DNA from 2 places in the Pseudarthrobacter sp. NPDC058362 genome. Region 1 is predicted to be linked to the other one. Evidence: predicted binding sites of a transcription regulator. Region 1 holds the regulator's gene; the other holds the start of a gene.
What was found. The regulator Rex, encoded in region 1, represses fermentation and respiration genes when NADH is low (regulators of the CRP and FNR family bind a similar motif). The targets are predictions, from matches to a motif close to CTTGTGAANNNNTTCACAAG.

Region 1 (7,451 bases):
CGCTCATCAGATCGGCAACTTCACGTCGGTTTGGAACCAGTACTGCAGCTCGGTGACCCAGGCGCCCCACACGCCGCTGGCCATCAGCAGGCCCAGCAGCACCAGGATGCCGCCGCCGGTGCGCTGGATGGCCACGCGGTGTTCACGGAAGAATGCCATCACGCCCATGCCGCGGCGGAGACCCAGGGCGATCAGGAGGAACGGAATGCCCAGGCCCAGGCTGTACACGAAGGCGAGGAACGCACCCTTGGCCGCGGAGGACCCGCCCGAGAGACTCAGGAGCTGAACGGCGGAATAGGTGGGGCCGATGCACGGCGCCCAGCCCAAGCCAAACGTCAGGCCCAGCAGCGGCGCGCCCCACAGCCCCGCCGGCGGTTTGGCATGGATTTTGGCGTCCCGCTGGAGCCAGCCGAAGCCGCCCATGAACACCACGCCCATCACTATGACCAGGATGCCAAGGACCTGCGTGATCCAGGCGTTCTGGCTGCCCGTGATCAGCGTCCCCAGTTGCCCGAACGCGCCGCCCAACAGCACGAAAATGACGGAGAACCCCAGGACGAACAGGCCGATCCCGGCCAGCATCCGGCCGCGCTTCTGCTTCTGGAGGTCAACGCCGCTCAGGCCCGTGACGTAGCCCAGGTATCCGGGAACCAGCGGCAGCACGCAGGGGGACAGGAAAGAGACCAGCCCGGCCAACAGCGCCACCGGGATGGCCAGCAGCAGCGAACCGTTGAGGATTGCTTCGGCGAATGGACTGTTCACGGCTGGCTACTCTGCCACGGCCGCGGCGATGAGGGCCTTCAGGGTGCCGCGCTCGATCTCGCCAAGCACGCGGGCGGACACGCGGCCCTGCTTGTCCAGGACCAGGGTGGTGGGAACAGCTCCGGGCGGGACGATGCCGGAGACGGCCAGCAGCACGCCGCCGTCCTTGTCGTCGAAGCTGGGGTAGGTCAGGCCGAACGTCTTGTCGAACGCTTCGGCGGTGGCCTTCTCATCGCGCAGGTTCACGCCAAAGAACTGGACGCCCTGATCCTTGAACTCCTGGTGCAGGTCTTCAAGGATGGGGGCTTCCACCCGGCAGGGGGCGCAGGCTGCGAACCAGAAGTTCAGCACGGTGACTTTGCCCTGGAAATCCGCGGGGGTGACTGCCGTGCCGTTGAAGAGCGTTCCGGTCACCTGTACCGGGGCCTTGCGGTCCGTCGCAGCGAATTCGGTGACGGAGCCATCTCCGGCCACGTAGTTCTTGTTGTCCCCGGCACGGGCCTGCTTGGCCAGCGCGTCTTCCTGCGCACAGGCGGACAGGCCCAGGCTCAGGGCCGCGAGCGTGAGGCCGCCGGCAGCCAGGATGCTGCGCCGGGAGGCGGCCGGCGCCGAAGGCGCGCGCCCGGTGCCGTGATTGCCGTTGTTCGTCTCGCTCACTACTTACCCTCAGTCATCACGATCAGGCTCCCGGCGTGCTGGCCGCACCGGGAAGAAGGGAGGCTGCCGGCTCGGTGTACTCGACGCGCAGAAGCGAGCCGCCGTCGTCGAACACCAACGAGGTGATGGAGGTCAGCGTGCACTCGCGCTTGCGCGGATCATGCCAGAGGGGCTTGCCCTCAGCGCTGAGCCGGGTAGCCCAGATGGGGAGCTGGTGGCTGACCATGATGGCTTCGGGACCCGCCGCGCCGTAATCGCTGCCGGCCAGGTCGATGGCACGAAGCCGTGCTTCCTGGACCGCGGCCATGACCCGGGCCGCCTGCTCCTTGTACGGTTCACCCCAGGACGGGCGGAGGGGGTTGACGAGGTGGGGCCAGTGCTTGGGCTTGCGCAGCTCGGCCTTGGTGACCTTCAGGCCCTCGAAGTAATTTTCCGCCTCGATGATCCGTCCGTCCGTGTGGATCTCCAGGCCCAGCGCCTCCGCCGTGGGGCGGGCGGTCTCCTGCGCCCGGTCCAGCGGGGACGCGGCCAGGTAGGTGATCCGGGCCCCTGCGGCCGCGCGCCGGACGAAGTGCTCCGCGAGCATCTCAGCCATCCGGCGGCCCAGCTCCGAGAGGTGGAATTCGGGCAGCCTGCCATACAGCACGCCGTCAGGATTATGGACCTCGCCATGGCGGAGCAAATGGACAGTGGATTGGGGCATGTTTACCAGTTTCTCAAAGATGGCGTGCGATCCGAAATCTTCTACATCCGGTAGAACCGGAGATTTTCGAAAAAAGTTCCCGCCGGAGGGAACAAAACATGCAAACGCATGTTTATACTAGTTGCAGCATTTAGTTGAGACTTCAACAGATGAAGCGTCAACGACCTGAACGCACCGCACAACCGCACAGCACTTCCATATAAGGAGCATCAACATGGCACTTCCCGCAGACGTCACCACCGGCACCTGGACACTGGACAACTCCCACAGCGAGATCGGTTTCACTGTCCGTCACGCAGGCATCAGCAAGGTCCGCGGCCAGTTCACCGAGGCAGCGGCCACCCTTGAGGTCGCCGAGAACGTTGCCGATTCCAAGGTCAACGCCACCATCCAGACCGCCAGCTTCGACTCCGGAGACGTCAACCGCGACGGCCACGTCAAGGGCGAAGATTTCTTCGACGTGGAGAAGTTCCCCGAGATGACCTTCGTGTCCAATGGCCTCGTGGCAAAGGGCAACAGCTACGAGCTCGCCGGAGACCTGACCATCAAGGGCGTTACCCGTCCGGTGGTCCTGGAAACCGAATTCAACGGCGTTGCAGTGGACCCGTTCGGCAACACCCGCGCCGGCGTCTCCGCTGAGACCACCATCAGCCGCAAGGACTTCGGCCTGACCTGGAACGCTGTCCTGGAGACCGGCGGGGTGCTGGTCAGCGACAAGGTTGCCATCAACCTGGAACTGGCCTTCATTGCCCCAGCAGCATAGGCATTAGCTTCCACCAACACCCGCACCCCGGCACCCGGCTCCGGCAGCCCGGCGCCGGGGTGCTGTTTTAAGCCCCGTTGTCCCCACAACGCGCCCGCGCGGGGGTACGGTTGAGCTAAGCCATGCCGGGGGAAGGGCAGGACCGATCCCGGCAGTACCGTTGGAAGCACTTCTGGAAAAGGACCGCCCATGAGCACTCCCCCTGTCCCCCCGCCGCCCGGACCGAACGATCCCCAGCAGGGAAACAGTGCGGGGAACCCGGGCGGTTCAGCGAATCAGCCGCCCCGCTACGGTGAGAATGCGCCGCAATACGGCCAGAACCCGCCCCAGTATGGACAGAATGCGCCGCAATACGGCCAGAACCCGCCCCCGGCTCCTGGCTACGGTCAGCAGCCGGGCGACCCGGTACCGTACGGCCAGAACCCGCCACAGTACGGCCAGCCGCCCTATGGCCAGTCCCCCTACGGCCAGCAGCCGTACGGCCAGTCCCCCTACACCCAGTACCCGTCCGAGCAGCCTGGCGGCGGCAAGGGTGAGGTGCCGCAGCTGGTCAACGTGTCCTTCTGGCTGCTGATTGCATCGGGCGCCATCTTTGTCATTTCGCTGCTCATGGGCCTGGGGGACCTGGACAACCCCGTGTTCCGCCAGGAATTTGAACGGCAGCTCGAGGGCAGTGGCAACCAGGTCAGCTACAACGACATCAAGGGCATCATCGCCGGCACCATGGTGGTGTTGGGCATCATTGGGGCGGCGCTGTACTTGCTGGTCGCTGTCTTTGTCCGGAAGGGCAAGAACTGGGCCCGCATCCTGGGAACAGTTCTCGCGGCGTTCTCCGTCCCCGGGCTCTTTGCGGGACTCACCATCGGAACCCTCGGCACGCTGCTGGGCATCGCGGCCATCATCCTGCTCTACCTGCCTGCCACCGCCCCCTACTTCCGCCGGCAGCCTTTCGCCAACCCATACGGCGGCGGCATGGGCAACCCGTACGGCCGGTAACCACACAGCATCTGCACGCGGCGTCACCCGCGCACAGCAACGGGCGCAGCCCCGGACACAGCCGGAACTAGGCGGTCTGTTCCGGAGCCTGCGCCCGTTGCGCGTGGTACGCCAGGATCTGAAGTTCGGTGGCCATGTCCACCTTGCGGAGGTTGACGCCGTCGGGCACCTGCAGGATGACCGGGGCAAAGCTAAGGATGCTGTGGACTCCGGCCTCGACCACCCGGTCGCAGACGTCCTGGGCGACGGCCGCGGGCAGCGCAAGCACCACCATGTTGGCTCCGGTCCTTTGCAGGACTGGCTCCAGATCCGCCACGTCGCTGACCCGCAGCCAGCCCACCTCATTGCCCACCACCATCTGGTCGGCGTCAAAGATGGCCACTACGTCGAAACCGCGGGATTCGAACCCGCCATACCGGGCCAGGGCCTTGCCCAGGTTGCCGGCACCCACAATCGCCACTTTCCAGTCATGGGTCAGGCCGAGGGCCGCGGCGATGTTGCGGCTGAGGTACTGAACCTCGTAGCCGACGCCCCTCGTCCCGTAGGACCCAACGTGCGATAGGTCCTTACGCAGCGTGGACGAACTCACGCCGGAGACTTCGGCGAGGGATTCAGACGAAACCCGCTCCACGCCGTCGGCCATTAAAGAGTTCAGCGCGCGCAGGTAGATGGTCAGCCGCGCCACGGCGGCTGGGGGAATTTCCTTCCCCGGCGCGCCCGGAAGGTCCGCAACCGGATGCGGAGTGTGGTCCATCGCGGCCATCCCCTCCTTTGTGCTGCGTCGTGACTCCACTCTAGGGCCCCTCCGCCGGTGCCAACAAAGCAGCCGCCATCACGTGAACCGGCTCCCTTACTGCGCCATGGCGCGCTCCAGCACGCGCTGCAGGCGGTTTTCGTCGATCTTCCAGAAGTCGCGCTGGACACCGTCCACCAGCACGACCGGAATCTCCTCGGCGTAGCGGTCCCGCAGTTCCGGGCGCTGGTCCACGGATTCTTCCGTCCAGTCCAGGCCTAGCGAGGCAGTAACGCGTCCGACGGCGTCGCGTGCCTCTTCGCAAAGGTGACACTCGGATTTGGTGATCAGTACGACGCGCGGGGTAACCATGCATTAACGGTAGCCCCGTTCGCGGGGACGCGGTGACGGACGGGCGCGTCCCAGGCCCCGCCCGACGGAATGCCGTCAAAAGAGCGGCGAGAGCCCGTTCCAGCCCGGCCCCACCTGGATCCGTGCCAGGAAGCCGCCGGCGCCGCTGCCGGGGTAGAGCCACAGGTAACCGGCGCCGTCGCGGGCCAGCAGGTCGGGGCGGCGGTCGCCGTCGAAGTCGCCGGGGCTTACGACGGCGGTCATTCCGTTCCATCCGCTGCCCACCCGGGCGCGGGGCAGCCAGCCTCCTGCGCCGTTGCCCCGGTACAGCCACAGGTAACCCGTGGCACTTTCCCGCGCCAGGACATCGGCGGCGCCGTCGCCGTTCATGTCCCCCGGGCCGACGATGGCGCTGAAGATGTTCCACCCGCTGCCGACGAGCACCCGGGGAAGGAAGCCACCGGTACCGTTTCCGCGGTACAGCCACAGGTTCCCGTTTGTTTCCCTGGCGAGGACATCCACCCGTTGGTCGCCGTTGAAATCGCCTGGGCCCACGATGGCGCTGAAGATGTTCCAGCCGTTGCCGATGCGGACTCGGGGCAGGAAGCCGCCGGTACCGTTGCCACGGTAGAGCCACAGGTAGCCGGTGGAAGTCTCCCGGGCCATGACGTCCAGCGCGCCGTCTCCGTCGAAGTCGCCCGGTGTCTCGAGGGAATTAAAGATGTTCCAGCCCTTGCCGATCACCACGCCGGGTAGCCGGCCTCCCCGGCCGTTCCCGGGGTACATGCGCAGCTCGCCCGTGGCGGGCAGGCGGGCAAGGATGTCCGTGTTCCAGTCGCCGTTGAAGTCCCCGGTCGATCCCGAGAGGCTCGATGCCGGAACGGGCAACGGCGTGAACGCGTACGGATCACAGGTCAGGTCATAGTCCCGGGTGTCGTCGTACCACTGCGAAATATAGACGCGCCCTCCGGAGAAACTCGGCTGGCGGCAGCGGTCCAGGGCCTCGCCTGGATAGTCCAGCCTGCCGGCCGTTGCCCACACCGGAACGCCCGGCAGGCGCCACGAGCCTGTGATGCCTGCCCACCCGGACTCGTAGGAGTAGAGGCCGTACGAGAATTTCGCATCCCGCAGGGCGCGCATGATGCCTTCGATGATGTAACGGTTTTCGCGCTGCTGGGCTGCGGTGGCCGTGGGCCAAGGCTGTGCCGGCCGGGGTTCCACGTCGATCCACACCACAGGCGGCGTAAAGCCCACCCGGGCCAGGCTGTCGATCGCGAACCGTGCTTCGGCGTAACCCACGTTGGAGAGCTGGCCAGCGCGGGTGGCGGCGGACCAGGGCCCCCGCGTCCCGTAGGTGGCGAGCTGGGCAGGCGTGGGGAAAGCCGCCATGGTGTACGCGTGCGCCGGCTTGCCGTTGGTCCTGGCCCAGTCCACCTGGCTCGCCAGGCACGGGTTCTCGGTGAAGGGGAGCCCCTTCGTGAGGCCGATAATAACGAACTGGGACGACGCGGGCGGTAGGGGCAGGCCATAGCCGCCCACCGCCGTCGGGCATTGTGGCCACGAAATATCGTGGCCACTGAGCGATGCAGCCTGCGCCGAAGGCGTGCCGGGGACGGAAGCCAGGAGGAGCGCGAGGAACACGAGCACGGCCGTCAGGGACCGCTTCCCGGACCGCCGCGCGCGGGATTGACTCCCTGAATGACGACCTTCAGCATCCATCGCCGCCGCTCCTTTGCCTCCACCCAGTGTAGGTCCGGGAAGCGGCGGGCCGCCAGCTTCCGGGCCTCCCTAACGTCGGCGGACATAACAACTAGACTCGACACCATGCCCGAGGAGAAATACGTCGCCGTAGTCACCAAGCCGGTTGCGGCGCCGCAGCCCGGCGAGGCGGCGTTCTTCGATGTGGACAACACCCTGATGCGCGGGGCCAGCCTGTTCCACGTGGCCCGCAAGATGCACCAGCGCGGGGCCTTCACGCTGCGGCAGGCGGCCGGGATGGCGTGGAAGCAGTTCATGTTCATGGCCCGCGGGGAAAACATGGATGACGTGCATGCCGTCCGCGATTCGGCTCTCAGCCTGGCGGTGGGCATCAGCGTCGATGACGTCAGGATCCTGGGCGAGGAGGTCTACGACGAGATGATCGCCTCGCGGATCTGGCCGGGCGCCAAGGCCCTCGCCGAACAGCATCTGCGCGTCGGACGCCGGGTATGGCTGGTGACCGCCACCCCCATCGAGGTGGCGACGGTGATCGCCACGCGGCTGGACCTGACCGGAGCGCTGGGCACGGAGGGGGAGATTTCGGAAGGCTTGTACACCGGCCGGCTGGTAGGCGACATCCTTCACGGCTCCGCCAAGGCCGTGGCTGTCCAGGAACTTGCGCACGCCCAAGGCCTGGACCTGAAGCGCTGCTGGGCCTACAGCGATTCCTATAACGACATTCCACTACTGACTCTGGTGGGCCACCCGGTGGCAATCAACCCGGACTC
Region 2 (7,451 bases), on a different contig from region 1:
ACCGGCTTCATCCAGGCGGGGTCGTAGACGGGCGCTTCGACCGGGCCGGCGGCCGCGGGCTCCGCCAGTGCGAACTGCCCGTCGGTAAAGAACCACGCCACTGTCGCCAGCGCAGATACCGCGGCCAGTGCCAGCAACACCCATGCCTGGCGGGATCGGCGGCGGGCACGGCGGTAGGCGGTCCAGCTGGCGCTCATGGCGTCACCGCGCTGCGGTTTACATCCTGCACCCGAAGAGCCTAGGGCACCGGAACATCCCTTCCGCGGATTTCCACAGTGTGGAGGAAGAGTGACGCGTCACATGGGGCGGCGGGCGGCCTCTACTGCTCGCGCATCACGCGGCGGAGGTCCTCCTCGGCGACCGCCAACAGGCCTTCGAGCTGGCGGACCCGGTCCTCGCCGACGTCGCCCGTTGCCTGGGCGGCCCGCGCCCCTTCGAGGAGGCGCAAGGCTTCCTTGTGGTTGGCCTTGGCGACATCCAGGGCGTGTTCGAGGGTGGTTTCGTGCTGAACCGCGGGTTCCTTAGTCATGCCACCAGTGTGGTCCGGTTTCCCGGCTGATTCCAGAGGATCAGCCGGGAAACCGGGTGACCGTTATTAGACTGCGATGGTTGCCAGCGCGGCGGCCGACTCCTTGGCCGGGAATGAGGGCGGGTTGACCCCGGCCATTTCCTCCATGACCCGGACTACCTGGCAGCTGTAGCCGAACTCGTTGTCGTACCAGACGTAGAGGACAAGGTTCTTATCGTTGGAAATCGTGGCGAGCCCATCCACGATGCCCGCACGGCGGGAACCGACGAAGTCCGTGGAAACAACTTCCGGGGAGTCGATGTAGTCGATCTGCTTGCGCAGGTCCGAGTGCAGCGACATCTCGCGCAGGAAGTCGTTCACCTCATCCTTGGTGGTGCCGTTCTCCAGGCTCAGGTTCAGGATCGCCAGGGAGACGTCCGGCGTGGGGACGCGGATGGAGCTGCCGGTCAGCTTGCCCAGAAGCTCGGGCAGGGCCTTGGCAACAGCCTTCGCAGCGCCGGTCTCGGTAATGACCATGTTCAGCGCCGCTGAACGGCCACGGCGATCGCCCTTGTGGAAGTTGTCGATCAGGTTCTGGTCATTGGTGAACGAGTGCACCGTTTCCACGTGGCCGTGGACTACGCCGAACTTGTCGTTGATGGCCTTGAGCACCGGAGTGATGGCGTTCGTCGTGCAGGACGCTGCGGAGACAATCCGATCCGAATCCAGGATGTCCCCGTGGTTGATGCCATGGACGATGTTCTTCAGTTCGCCCTTGCCCGGCGCCGTGAGCAGGACGCGGGCAACGCCCTTGCTCTGCAGGTGCTGGGACAGGCCTTCCGTGTCGCGCCAGCGGCCGGTGTTGTCCACCACCAGGGCGTCCTTGATGCCGTAGGCGGTGTAGTCAATGGTGGCCGGATCGTTCGAGTAGATGACCTGGACCTGGACACCGTTGGCCGTAATGGTGTTGGCCTCCTCGTCAATCCGGATGGTTCCTTCGAACGAACCATGCACGGAATCGCGGCGCAGCAGGCTGGCGCGCTTGGAGAGGTCGTTGTCAGAACCGCGGCGCACCACGATGGCGCGCAGACGCAGCCCGTGGCCGCCTCCGGCCTTCTCAACGAGGAGGCGTGCCAGAAGTCGTCCGATACGGCCAAAGCCGTAGAGCACGACATCCGTGCTGGTGCGGTCGTCGCCGCCGCGCTTGCCCACGATCTCTGCGAGCTCGGCGCGGAGGAACTCCTCCAGGCTGGCGCCGTTACCTTCGTCCTTGAACTTCTGGTTCAGCCGGGCGATGTCGATGGCCGCTGCGCCGAGTTCCATACCGGCGAGCGCGTTCAGCAGCGGAGCGGTCTCCTCCAGGCGCAACTCGTCCTTGCTCATCCGGCGGGCGAAGCGGTGCGCCTTGAGGATGTTCATGGTGGACTTGTTGATCAGGCTCCGGCCGTGGATGCTGGTCACCACGTTGTTCTCGCGGTAAAGCCGCCCGATCACCGGGATCATGGCTTCGGCAAGAGCCTCCCGGCCCATCCACGTATCAAGACAAGAATCTGACGTCTGGCTCACAGAAATACCTTCCTCGGTTCAGCCGCATACGTCTTCGTACGCGGATGTCGGCCACCGGATGATGTCCAGGGGCGCCGTGGCCTGCCGGGTTCGGCCCGCAGGCGCGTGGGTCGCTGCAAAGAAAAACCGCCGGCTGCGAACGCAGCCCAGGCGGGAGAACTTCTACGTCCGGAATCCATTCTAGGTTGGCCGCGGCGCACCGGAAGGCTCCGGACGCGTGAAATCACTCACACGGGAATCCACAACTGATGCCCGTGCGTCCGCCGTCAGTTATGGATCGCCGAGTAGAGGTTCAGGCTGGCGGAGAACACCACCCAGGAGAAATATGGCAGCAGGAGCAAACCGGCGGTCCGGCTGACGGGCCCAAAGCGGAGGGTCAGGAACGCCAGGGAAGCTGCAAGTGCAGTGATGACGAGGAACGCAACCCACAGGGCGGGAGCGCCCAGGAACGGGTACAGTCCAAAAAATGCCAGCGGCCAGGCGGCATTGAGCCCCAGCTGGGCACAGTATCCGGCCAGGGTGCCGCCGCGCAGCGCACCGCGGCGCCATACCAGCCAGGCCGCGACAGCTACGCCGGCGTAGAGGAGCATCCACATGGACCGGAACATCCAGCCAGGCGGCATCCAGGGCGCCTGCGCCGAGGCAGCGAACCAGTCACCGGCGGACCTGATGGGAACAGCGGCGAGGAACCAGGTGGCGGCCGACAGCGCCAGGAACCCTGCGAGCGCGGGCAGGTCGCGGACCCGGCGGGGTGCGGGGGCGGTATCAGCAGGCACGGTTCAGTTCCCCAACAGCGTTTCAGGTCAGTCGACGGCGTTCCAGGTCAATCACGGCAGGTGGATGGGACAGCCGATACGCCGGGTTCTGTACTCCCCCGCTGTTGCCGGCGAAGGAGTGACGGCCATCCATCTAGGAGTACCGTTGCCGGCACCCTCCAGCGGCCTACCCGGACACTCGGGCGGGCAGCCCTCAAATGTGTCCTGTCTGGCCTTGCTCCGGGTGGGGTTTACCTAGCCTTCCCGGTCACCCGGGAAGCTGGTGGTCTCTTACACCACCGTTTCACCCTTACCTGCGCTTGCCATCCGGGGACGGCAAGGCTGGCGGTCTGTTTTCTGTGGCACTGGCCTGCGGGTTACCCCGAGTGGGCGTTACCCACCACCCTGCCCTGTGGAGCCCGGACGTTCCTCGAGCCACTTGCGTGACGCGCGGCCGCCTGGCTGTCCCATCCGCGTCCAGTCTACCGGCGCCGCAGCCTGCTTCAGCCGCCGGTAGGATCGGACGGTGCTGATTCTGCTTCCCCCCTCCGAAGGCAAGACCCCGGCCGCCCGGGGCCCGGCCCTCGACTGGGACTCCCTCGCCTTTCCGGCGCTGAACGCAAGAAGGGCCGAAATCCTTGAGTCGCTGGGCACCGTCAGTGCGCACGAGGATGCCCTCGCCCTCCTGGGGGTGGGCGCATCGCTGCGTGACGACGTCGTACGCAATACGCGGCTGCATGCCGAACCTGCGGCGCCAGCGCACCGGATCTATTCCGGCGTCCTGTACGACGCCCTGGGGTACGGAACCATGAGTGCGGCCCAGCGGCGCAAAGCGGACGACGCAGTGCTGGTCATTTCCGCGCTCTGGGGCGCCATCCGCTTCGGTGACAGCGTTCCGGCCTACCGGCTTTCGATGGGAACGGCACTGCCCGACGTCGGACGCCTCGCCCCGTTCTGGAAGCCCCACCTGGCCGCCGCCCTCGCCCCGGTGGCGGAGGGGCACCTGCTGGTGGATTGCCGCTCCAGCACCTACGCGGCGGCCTGGGCACCGCCGCCGGAACAGACGGCCGCCGTCAACGTGTTTACCGAAACCGGCGGGGTCCGCAAGGTAGTGAGCCACTTTGCCAAGCACACCCGGGGCGAATTGGCGCGGCACCTGCTGACGCGGCGAGGCAAGGCGCCCGCAACCCCGCAGGCCCTGCTGAAGGCTGCACAGGAGAAGTGGGCAGCTGAACTCGTTCCTGGCACGGCACGCAAGCCGCACGCGCTGAACATCATCCTGCCCGGCTGAGGACAGCCGGGCCGGTCAGGCCCATTCTTCGGAGCGGACCAGGATAGCTCCCGAGTCCGGACAGAAAACGATGTCCTCCGGTGCTGCGGCCTTGATGTCGGCAAGGTCCCCGGGACTGAGCTTCATGCCGGATGCCTCCGACGTGCCATGGAACAGCCGGGCGGCCCCCACACCGCGCCGGGCGAGTGTTTTCTCGTAGACCGCCAGCAGCGGTGCATCGAGGGCCTGGGCGAACGCATCGCGGCGGCCCTTGACCTCGGCCGTTTCCGCGGCTACGGCGGCGAGTTCCTGGTCGAGTTCGCCGCGGATTGAACCGAAAGAGCCCTGGATGTCGTCAACGATCCTCTGTTGGGCAGCCTGCTTTTCGCGGAGGGTGTCCAGCCGTTCCAGGACCTCCAGCTCCACGTCCTCAAGGTCCGAGCGCCGCTTGTTGAGTGAGGCGATGTCCTTCTGGAGCGCCACGAGGTCCTTGGACAGTCCCGTCCCGCTGTTGAGCCGCGCTTCGTCCCGGCTGATCCGTACGGTGACCTGTTCGACGTCGGCCTCTGCGCGCTTGAGCTCGGCTTCAGTATCGTGGACGGCAACCTTGGCCGCGCCGAGTTCGCCGTTGGCCACGGCGAGCGCCGCTTCGAGGTCTTTGATCCGGGGGTCCGTCTCCAGGGCGCGCCGGCGGTTGGCCAGCGCGGTCAGCTTGGCGTCCAGTCCCTGCAGGTCGAGCAACTTCAACTGTTCTGCCGGTGCTGCCTTGGCCACTTCTACCTCCGCTTGATCCTTTCCGGCCGCGGCCGGGCACCGAACCGGCGCTTCCTAGACTCTAGCGCCTGGCCCGCTTCCATGCCCGGCTTAGCCTGGAGTCAGGATAAAGTCCCAGGGGTCGCTGTTAGTGGTGCTGACCCGGATTTCGACGTCGTGGCCCTGGTCGCTCAGCACGTTTCCGAGCGCCGATGCTGCCGCGGGGAGCCAGAGCCATTCGCTGGCAAAATGCGAGACATCGACCAGGTAGGGCCTGCCGTTGAGGGCTGCTTCCCGTGCCTCCGAGGCTGGATGGTGGCGCAGGTCGGCGGTGACGTATACGTCCGCGTTGCTGGCCCTGACCTCATTGAACAGCGAATCCCCGGCGCCGCCGCACACGGCGATCCGCCGCACCAGTCCGTCCTTGTCCCCGGACACGCGCACTCCCCCGGCCACCGAGGGCAGGATGCCGAAAACGCGGGCGGCGAAGTCGCCAAGGCTCATGGCGTCGGGCAGTTCGCCCACGCGGCCGATGCCTTCCTCCGGCAGTCCGTTGGCCGACGTCGCCAACGGAGCGACGTCCTGGAGCCCCAGCGCATCCGCCAGGACATCGGAGACGCCCCCGACGGCGGAATCGCCATTGGTGTGCACCGTCAGCAACGCCGTCCCCGATTCGATGAGGCGGTGCACCGCCCGGCCCTTGGGTGTGGTGGCGGCAACGGTCGTGACGCCCTTCAGCAGCAGCGGGTGATGCGTGATCAAGAGCTCGGCACCCCAGTCCACGGCTTCTTCAATGACTTCAAGCGTGGGGTCCACGGCGAACATGACCCGCGACACCGGTGCGGCCGGGTGCCCGGCCACCAGGCCCACCTCGTCCCAGTTCTCCGCCAGTGACTCGGGCCACAGCTCTTCCACCGCCAGAAGCAGCTCGGCCAGGGTTGGAACGGTTTCGGAAGGTGCCGCCGAACCTGGCCCGCCGGGCCCCGGGAAGGGGGCATCGCCGTCGTGGGTCCGGTCATTGTGGTCTTCGGGTCCGGTAACGTCGGTGTCCTCAGGTTCCATAGTCTTATTTCTACCCCATTGCCTGGTCAGACCGGCACGTGCGGACTGCGCCGGCCGGGGCAGGGAATCATCCGGGCCCGCCAACCATTGAAGAGGTCATGAAAACTTTTGTCCTGGGCGGAGGCTGCTTCTGGTGCCTCGACGCCGTCTACCAGAAGACCAAGGGAGTCACCTCAGTGGTCTCCGGCTACACCGGCGGCCATGACCCGGAGCCTGATTACTACTCGGTGTGCAGCGGAACGACGGGCCATGCCGAGGTGGTTGCGGTGACTTTCGATGAGGACGTCATCCCAGCGGATGTTGTCCTGGACATGTTTTTTGCCCTGCACGACCCCACCACGCTGAACCGCCAGGGATACGACGTGGGCACGCAGTACCGGTCGTCGATGTTCTATGAGACAACGGAAGAGAAAATCCTGTTCGAGGAAGCCATCGAACGCAACCAGGCGCTGTGGCACGCTCCGATCGTCACCGAAGTCAGCCGGCTGCCGCGCTTCCACGTCGCCGAGGAGTTGCACCAGGACTATTACGCCAAGCACCCCGAACAGGGCTACTGCCAGGTGATCATCAATCCCAAGCTCGCCAAGGCGCGGAAATATTACTCTGCATGGCTTAACGCTTAGCCAGCCTTGGGCGGCCTCGTTAGGCTGACCTCAGTATCCACCCCTCAAAGATAGGCGTATGTACATGGCACGGATCTATGACGATGTAACGCAGCTGGTCGGCGGAACCCCGCTGGTCAGGCTGAACCGGCTCAGCGAGGGACTGGACGCCACCGTCGCCGTCAAGCTCGAGTTCTACAACCCGGCCAACAGCGTCAAGGACCGCATCGGTGTGGCCATCATCGACGCTGCGGAAAAGTCCGGCGCGCTGAAGCCCGGCGGCACCATCGTCGAAGGAACCTCCGGCAACACCGGCATCGCCCTGGCCATGGTGGGCGCGGCCCGCGGCTACAAGGTCATCCTCACGATGCCGGAGACCATGTCCACCGAGCGCCGCGTCATGCTGCGCGCCTTCGGTGCCGAAATCGTCCTGACCCCCGGGTCCGAAGGCATGCGCGGCGCCGTGGAGAAGGCGCAGGAAATCGTGGCCAACACGGAGAACTCCATCTGGGCACAGCAGTTCGCCAACGAAGCCAACCCGCAGATCCACCGAAACACCACGGCCGAGGAAGTCTGGGCCGACACCGACGGTGGAGTGGATATCTTCGTCTCCGGCGTGGGCACCGGCGGAACCATCACCGGCGTCGGACAGGTCCTGAAAGAACGCAAGCCCGGCGTGCAGATCGTCGCCGTGGAGCCGAAGGACTCCCCCATCCTCAACGGCGGGGCCCCCGGACCGCACAAGATCCAGGGCCTCGGCGCGAACTTCATTCCAGAACTGCTGGACACCAACGTCTACGACGAGGTCCTGGACGCCAGCCTGGAAGACTCCGTGCGCGTTGCCCGCGAACTCGGCGTCAAGGAAGGCATCCTCGGCGGCATTTCCTCCGGTGCCATCGTCTGGGGCGCGCTGGAACTGGCCAAGCGCCCGGAAA

Region 2: ACFWIX_RS10145 (glyceraldehyde-3-phosphate dehydrogenase) is a predicted target of Rex. The motif match lies at 2,289-2,308, and genes of this name have one in related genera.

Annotation. Positions count from the first base shown of each region.
Region 1 covers NZ_JBHXIW010000001.1:390,815-398,265, reverse strand. The annotation lists gene ACFWIX_RS01805 (cytochrome c biogenesis protein ResB) at 1-7, opposite strand, end outside; gene ACFWIX_RS01800 (cytochrome c biogenesis CcdA family protein) at 7-762, opposite strand; gene ACFWIX_RS01795 (TlpA family protein disulfide reductase) at 769-1,347, opposite strand; gene ACFWIX_RS01790 (histidine phosphatase family protein) at 1,442-2,122, opposite strand; gene ACFWIX_RS01785 (YceI family protein) at 2,337-2,885, shown strand; gene ACFWIX_RS01780 (hypothetical protein) at 3,075-3,881, shown strand; gene ACFWIX_RS01775 (redox-sensing transcriptional repressor Rex) at 3,949-4,644, opposite strand; gene ACFWIX_RS01770 (glutaredoxin family protein) at 4,732-4,986, opposite strand; gene ACFWIX_RS01765 (FG-GAP-like repeat-containing protein) at 5,062-6,684, opposite strand; gene ACFWIX_RS01760 (HAD family hydrolase) at 6,790-7,451, shown strand, end outside.
Region 2 covers NZ_JBHXIW010000004.1:91,817-99,267, reverse strand. The annotation lists gene ACFWIX_RS10155 (HNH endonuclease family protein) at 1-197, opposite strand, end outside; gene ACFWIX_RS10150 (hypothetical protein) at 320-529, opposite strand; gene ACFWIX_RS10145 (glyceraldehyde-3-phosphate dehydrogenase) at 596-2,074, opposite strand; gene ACFWIX_RS10140 (TspO/MBR family protein) at 2,341-2,850, opposite strand; RNA gene rnpB (RNase P RNA component class A) at 2,912-3,299, opposite strand; gene ACFWIX_RS10130 (YaaA family protein) at 3,356-4,120, shown strand; gene ACFWIX_RS10125 (zinc ribbon domain-containing protein) at 4,136-4,873, opposite strand; gene ACFWIX_RS10120 (Nif3-like dinuclear metal center hexameric protein) at 4,964-5,914, opposite strand; gene msrA (peptide-methionine (S)-S-oxide reductase MsrA) at 6,013-6,537, shown strand; gene cysK (cysteine synthase A) at 6,602-7,451, shown strand, end outside.